Regions from separate parts of the Stenotrophomonas sp. YJH_SMC_73 genome, predicted to be linked through region 1. Evidence: riboswitches for the same ligand, from Rfam matches in the RefSeq annotation. Region 1 holds a riboswitch; the other holds the start of a gene.
What was found. Region 1 has a riboswitch for glycine ahead of AC5P8R_RS00480 (trimeric intracellular cation channel family protein). Riboswitches for the same ligand answer to the same signal wherever they lie in the genome.

Region 1 (3,397 bases):
GCCTGAAGCCGCTGCGCGACGCGCTGGCCGGCGAACTGGAAATCGTCATGCGTGTGTACTTCGAGAAGCCGCGCACCACGGTGGGCTGGAAGGGCCTGATCAACGACCCGGACCTGGACGGCAGCTTCAGGATCGACAAGGGCCTGCGCATTGCCCGCGGTCTGCTGCGCGACATCAACAAGCTCGGCCTGCCGGCCGGTGTCGAATTCCTCGATGTGATCTCGCCGCAGTACATCGCCGACCTGGTGGCGTGGGGCGCGATCGGCGCGCGTACCACCGAAAGCCAGGTGCATCGTGAGCTGGCCTCGGGGCTGTCGTGCCCGGTCGGCTTCAAGAACGGCACCGATGGCAACGTCAAGATCGCCGCTGACGCGGTGGGTGCGGCGTCCAACCCGCATCACTTCCTGTCGGTCACCAAGCAGGGCGGCACCGCCATCGTGTCGACCACCGGCAATCCGGATTGCCATGTGATCCTGCGGGGCGGCAAGCAGCCGAACTACGACGCCGGCAGCGTCGCCGACGCCTGCCAGGTGCTGGCCAAGGCCAAGCTGCCGACGCGCCTGATGATCGACGCCAGCCACGCCAACAGCCTGAAAAACCCCGAGAACCAGCCGAAGGTGATCGAGGACATCGCTGTTCAGCTGGAAGACGGCGAACAGCGCATCGTTGGCGTGATGATCGAGAGCCATCTGGTCGGTGGCCGCCAGGAACTGGTGGAAGGCCAGCCGCTGGTCTACGGGCAGAGCATCACCGATGGCTGCATCGACTGGGACACCACCGTGACGGTGCTGGAGCGTCTGGCTGCGGCCGTGCGCGCCCGTCGCGACGTGAAGGTGTCCGAAGCAGCCTGATGGAAGCCGCCCGAGTGCGGCACGTGTGTGGATGGCGGCCAGCGCCTGCGGGGGTGCGGCCGCGATCAGGGCCGGTCGGAGTTGGAGGCCGGCCCATCTGCACCGGCGATGCGCCTGGCGCTGCGCATGAGCGACAGCGCCAGGTACATCGCCGGGGTGGTGATACCGCTTCCTGTAGCGTCGAGCCATGCCCGACCTGCGCGCGAAGCGCGTTGGTTTCCTGCAAAGAGCAGTCGAGCATGGCTCGACTTTACGAAGAGGCTCAATGCACTTCGTCGTGGTAGACGAACTTCGGCATTTCCCAGCGGTAGTGGATCGCCAGCAGGCGCAACGCGAAGCCGCCGCCGAGGCAGCACAGGATCGCGGTGGCATCGGCCACGCCCCAGTGCAGCAGCAACAGATAGGCCGCGCCGGTCAGCAGCGCGATGATCGCGTACAGCTCCTTCTGGAAGATGAGTGGTACCTCGTTGCAGAGGATGTCGCGCAGCACCCCGCCGAACGCGCCGGTCAGCATGCCGGCGATCAGCACGATCGGCATTGCATGGCCGGCTTCGCGCGCGATCGAGCAGCCGATCAGGGTGAAGGCGATCAGGCCCAGGCCATCGAGCACCAGGAAGGTGCGGCGGAAGTGGTGCATCCAGCGCGCCACCCAGGTGGCGATCAGCGCCGCGCATACGGTGAAGCCCAGGTACTCGGGATGCTTCACCCAGCCCAGCGGATAGTGGCCGAGCAGGATGTCGCGCAGCGAGCCGCCACCGAGGGCGGTGACGCAGGCGATCATGACCACGCCGAACAGGTCCATGCGGCGGCGGCCGGCGGACAGTGCGCCGGTCATGGCTTCGGCGGAAATGGCGATCAGGTAGATGATGGACAGCAGCATGGGACAGGCTCCGGGCGCGGTGGGGCCGGCCATGCGCGACCACCGCCACTGCCTGCGCAATGACGGGATGACGATGACCGGTGCCGCTCCCGCTGTCCTTTTGCCTGAGAGTTCAGCGGCATGGGCCGCGTGCCCCTTCGGCGGATCGTCCCGGGCATGCCCGGTGACCTCTCTCCAGCTCGGCGAGTCGAATGCATGGTTGGTGGGATTCCAGCCCACCGGCCTGAGCGATCATGGGAGCCTGCGCCTTCGGCGGGCGCCAGCGCGGCGCCTCTCTCCTGCATTCGGGCGCCAGTATATCCGCTGCAGTGCAGCACGGCATAATCCAGGCATGGCCTCGTCCGTCCGCCCGTGGTTCCTGTACCTGCTCGAATGCCGCGATGGCAGCTATTACGCCGGCATCAGCACCGATGTGGAGGCGCGTTTCGCCGCCCACCAGGCCGGCAAGGGCGCGCGCTACACCCGGGCCCGGCCGCCGCTGCGCGTGCTGGCCGTGCGCGAGTACCCGGACCGGGCCGCGGCCTCGCGGGCCGAGTGGCAACTCAAGCAGCAGCCCCGCGAACGCAAGCTGGCCTGGCTGCAGGCAACGGATCCTGCGCTTCTGTAGAGCCGAGCCCACGCTCGGCTGTTGTTCCGTCTGCCCGATGCGGGAGCCGAGCACGGGCTCGGCTCTACAGTAGATCCACGCCCTGCGTGGATGGGCTACCCGGTCCATGCGATGATCGCCCCGCGCCCAGAGCTGGAGACCCGGATGTCCACGATCGCCCTGCTGTTCGCTCTCTCCGCAGCAACGAGCCCTGCCGCCGACCCCGCCACGATCGCGGCCATCGAAGCCACCTGCCACGACTACGTCGATGGCCAGCTGGAGGCCGACCCGCAGCGCGTCGCCCGTTCGCTGCACCCGGACCTGGCCAAGCGCGCGGTCCTCGGCGATACACCCGACGAGCGCCTGGGCCTGCGCCGGATGTCGAAGGAAGAGCTGGTCTCGTTGACGAAACAGGGCGCGCTGAAGACCCCGAAGGATCAATGGGATCGCCGCTGCACGGTGCTGGACGTGACCGGCAACGCGGCCTCGGTGCGGCTGGAAACCCCGTGGTTCGTCGACTACTTCCACATGGGGCGTTTCGACCAGCGCTGGGTCATCGTCAACGCACTGTGGTACCCGAAACCGAAGGCGCACTGAGCGATGCGTGCCGCCGGCAACGCATGGATCTCCGTCGTCGTGCTGGTCGCCGGCATCGCGCTGCTGCCTGGCCTGCTGTATCTGCTCGGGCTGGCATTGGTGGACGGTCGGCCGAAGCCGGCCGACCGCGCGCCCAGTGGCGTGGCTGCGTGCAGCGGTGAGCCACGGGCGGGATACCAGCCGATGAACCCCTGGCGCTTCACCGCCCAGTTCTTCGACAAGGACGGGATGAAGAACAAGGTGCCTGAAGTGGAGCGGGAGGCCTTCTGGATTGCCCGGCGCCACCTGTGGCGGCAACCTCGGCGCGGCATGCTGCGCTGGCATCTCAGCAGCACCGCGTTGGCGATCTGGATCACCCGGCATTGGAGTACCGCGCAGATTGCCGACACCGCGAGGAAGGAGGACTTCTGCCGGAAGTAGATCCACGTCATGCGTGGATGGCGCTCCATGTTTGTTGACGGGGTCAGAGCCCTTTCCCGCGGA
Region 2 (3,397 bases), on a different contig from region 1:
TCATGCCGCACATCTGCGCCGAGGCCGGGTTGGTGCCGTGCGCCGAATCCGGGATCAGGCAGATGTCGCGGTGGCCTTCGCCGCGCGAGCGGTGGTAGGCGCGGATCGCCAGCAGGCCGGCGTACTCGCCCTGCGCGCCGGAGTTCGGCTGCAGGCTGACCGCGTCATAGCCGGTGCATTCGACCAGCATCGCTTCCAGCGTGTCGATGAGTTCCTTGTAGCCCAGCGCCTGGTCGGCCGGCACCAGCGGGTGGATCTGCGAGAACTCCGGCCAGGTCACCGGGATCATCTCGGCGGTGGCGTTGAGCTTCATGGTGCACGAGCCCAGCGGGATCATCGTGCGGTCCATCGCCAGGTCCTTGTCGGCCAGCGAGCGCAGGTAGCGCAGCAGTTCGTGCTCGCTGTGGTGGGTGTTGAACACCGGATGGGTCAGGAACGCGGACTGGCGCAGCAGGCCGGCCGGCAGTGCGTCGGCGGTGCTGGCATCCAGCGCATCGATGTCGGCCTGCGCGCCGAACACGGCGGCCAGCGCGACCACGTCGCCGCGGGTGGCGGTCTCGTCCAGGCTGATGCCGACCGAGTCGCTGTCGATCGCGCGCAGGTTGTAACCGGCGGCGCGTGCCTTGGCGTGGATCTCATCGGCATGCACGCCGGTGATGTGCAGCGTATCGAAGAAGTCGCCACCGACCTGCACGCCGGCCTCGCGCAGCGCGGCGGCCAGGATCGAGGCCAGGCGGTGGGTACGCCGGGCGATGCGGGTCAGGCCTTCCGGGCCGTGGTACACGGCATACATCGAGGCCATCACCGCCAGCAGCACCTGTGCGGTACAGATGTTGGAGGTGGCCTTCTCGCGGCGGATGTGCTGCTCGCGGGTCTGCAGGGTCAGGCGGTAGGCCGGGTTGCCCTGGGCATCGACCGAGACGCCGATCAGGCGGCCCGGCATCGAGCGCTTGTAGGCGTCGCGGCAGGCCATGAATGCGGCGTGCGGGCCGCCGAAGCCGAACGGCACGCCGAAACGCTGGCTGTTGCCGACCACGATGTCCGCACCCCATTCGCCCGGGGCGGCCAGCAGGGTCAGCGCCAGCAGGTCGGTGGCCACGGCCACCAGGCCGCCGCGCGCGTGCACGGCCTCGACCAGCGCCTTGTAGTCGCCGATCTGGCCGAAGGTGTCCGGGTACTGCAGCAGCAGGCCGAAGGCTTCTGCTTCCAGTGCCTCGGCCGGGGTGCCGACGCGCAGCACGATGCCCATGGGCTCGGCGCGGGTGCGCAGCAGTTCCAGGGTCTGCGGGTGCACGGCGTCGTGCACGAAGAAGGTGTCCGACTTCGACTTGGCCGAACGCTTGGCCAGGGTCATCGCTTCAGCTGCGGCGGTGGCTTCGTCCAGCAGCGAGGCGTTGGCGATTTCCATGCCGGTGAGGTCGGCGCACAGGGTCTGGAAGTTGATCAGCGCTTCCATGCGGCCCTGCGAGATCTCGGCCTGGTACGGGGTGTAGGCGGTGTACCAGGCCGGGTTTTCCAGGATGTTGCGCAGGATCACGTTCGGCGTGTGGGTACCGTAGTAGCCCTGGCCGATGAAGCTGCGCAGCACGGTGTTCTTGTCGGCGATCGCACGGATCTTCGCCAGTGCCTGCACTTCGGTCATCGATTCCGGCAGTGCCAGCGGCGCCGGCGACTTGATCTTGGCCGGTACGATGGCATCGGTCATCGCATCCAGCGACGCGTGGCCGACGACGTCGAGCATCTGCGCGATCTCGGCATCGTTGGGGCCGATGTGGCGCTCGACGAACGCATTGTGGTGCTCGAGCTCACGCAGGGAAGGGGTGTTCTGGGACATGGCGAAGGATCCGTCAGGAAAGGGCACACGCACGGGCACAAGCCGCCGGTCGGCGGTCTGCGGGGCGCCCCTCTGTCCTTTTGCCTGAGAGTTTGGAAGCGCGGAAAACCGCGGCTTCGTGCCCCTTCGGCGCCGGATCGAACCGGTCTCTCCAGAGTTGTGTTACGGGTGGTATCGGGCCTGAGCGATTACGGGCGTTGCGCCTTCGGCAGCGGTGTTCCGCTTCTCCCACCGTGTTGCCCGCCGATTATAGCCCGTTGGGGGCGCGCCAGCCGCCTGCGGGCCCGGCCGCGGCGCCTGAATGGCCGATGGCCCGCCCGTGCGTTTTGTGCACTGCTGCATGGCGTCAGGCGCAATCCCCACCTATGATGGGCGGATACCCGAATTCATCTGGCGCCGTCCCTGCTGCAGGGGACTGGCGCCCGCCGTGCGTGCCGCGCATGGCCCTGCCGGACGCCTTCTCCATGACCGCCGCTGTTGCTCCTTCCACCCGCCGCATGGCCCTGCTGCTCGCCGGCCTGGCCATGTTCGGTCCGTTCTCGATCGACACCATCTTCCCCGCGTTCCCGCAGCTGGCCCAGCGCCTGGCGGTGGACGAGGTGGCGGTGCAGCAGACCATCAGCGTGTACCTGCTGTTCTACGGCCTGATGAGCCTGGCACACGGCCCGCTGTCCGATGCCTGGGGCCGCAAGCGGGTGATCCTCGGCGGCCTGGTGGTGTTCGTCGGCGCCTCGGTCGGCTGTGCGCTGTCCACCGATCTGACCACGCTGCTGGGGTTCCGCGCCCTGCAGGGCCTGTCCGCAGGCGTCGGCATGATCGTCGGCCGCGCGGTGATCCGCGACCTGTACCACGGTCACGACGCGCAGCGGCTGATGAGCCAGGTGTCGATGCTGTTCGGCATCGCCCCGGCGATCGCGCCGATCATCGGTGGCTGGATCCTGCTCAGCGGTGCTGGCTGGCCGCTGATCTTCTGGTTCCTGGTGGTGTTCGCACTGGTTCTGCTGGCAGCCACCGCCCGCTACCTGCCGGAGACCCATCCGCTCGAAGCGCGCGTTCCGTTGTCGCCGCGGGTGCTGATGCGTGATTACGTGCGCATCGGTTTCAATCCGCGCTTCCTGCGCCTGGCGCTGGCCGGCAGCATCGGTTTCGGTGGCATCTTCCTGTACATCTCCTCGGCACCGGTGTTCGTGATGCAGCACCTGCACCTGGGCGAGGGCGGTTTCGCCTGGCTGTTCATCCCCACCATCGGCGGCATGACCACCGGCTCGTTCCTGTCCGGGCGCATGGCCGGGCACACCACGCCCACCCGCCAGGTATCCATTGGTTTCGGCCTGTGCGCGCTGTCGGTGCTGCTGAACGTCGGCTACGTGGCGCTGGCGCCGCAGTTCGTGCTGCCGTGGGCGGTGCTGCCGATCTTCCTGGGTGGCATGGGCATGGCGCTGATCTTCCCGATCCTGGCGCTGGCGGTGCTGGACATGTACCCGCACCAGCGCGGCCTGGCCTCGTCGCTGCAGGCCTTCGTGCAGCTGATGATCAGCACCGTGGTGGCCGGCGTGGTGTCGC

Region 2: linked by a shared signal. The riboswitch ahead of gcvP (aminomethyl-transferring glycine dehydrogenase) and the one ahead of AC5P8R_RS00480 (trimeric intracellular cation channel family protein) in region 1 are both predicted to bind glycine.

Annotation. Positions count from the first base shown of each region.
Region 1 covers NZ_JCAFTJ010000001.1:97,447-100,843, forward strand. Annotated here, with positions in the region: gene AC5P8R_RS00475 (3-deoxy-7-phosphoheptulonate synthase) at 1-851, shown strand, start outside; gene AC5P8R_RS00480 (trimeric intracellular cation channel family protein) at 1,114-1,731, opposite strand; glycine riboswitch at 1,814-1,919, opposite strand; glycine riboswitch at 1,933-2,022, opposite strand; gene AC5P8R_RS00485 (GIY-YIG nuclease family protein) at 2,063-2,338, shown strand; gene AC5P8R_RS00490 (nuclear transport factor 2 family protein) at 2,483-2,914, shown strand; gene AC5P8R_RS00495 (hypothetical protein) at 2,918-3,334, shown strand.
Region 2 covers NZ_JCAFTJ010000009.1:97,357-100,753, forward strand. Annotated here, with positions in the region: gene gcvP (aminomethyl-transferring glycine dehydrogenase) at 1-1,834, opposite strand, end outside; glycine riboswitch at 1,897-1,999, opposite strand; gene AC5P8R_RS15340 (multidrug effflux MFS transporter) at 2,299-3,397, shown strand, end outside.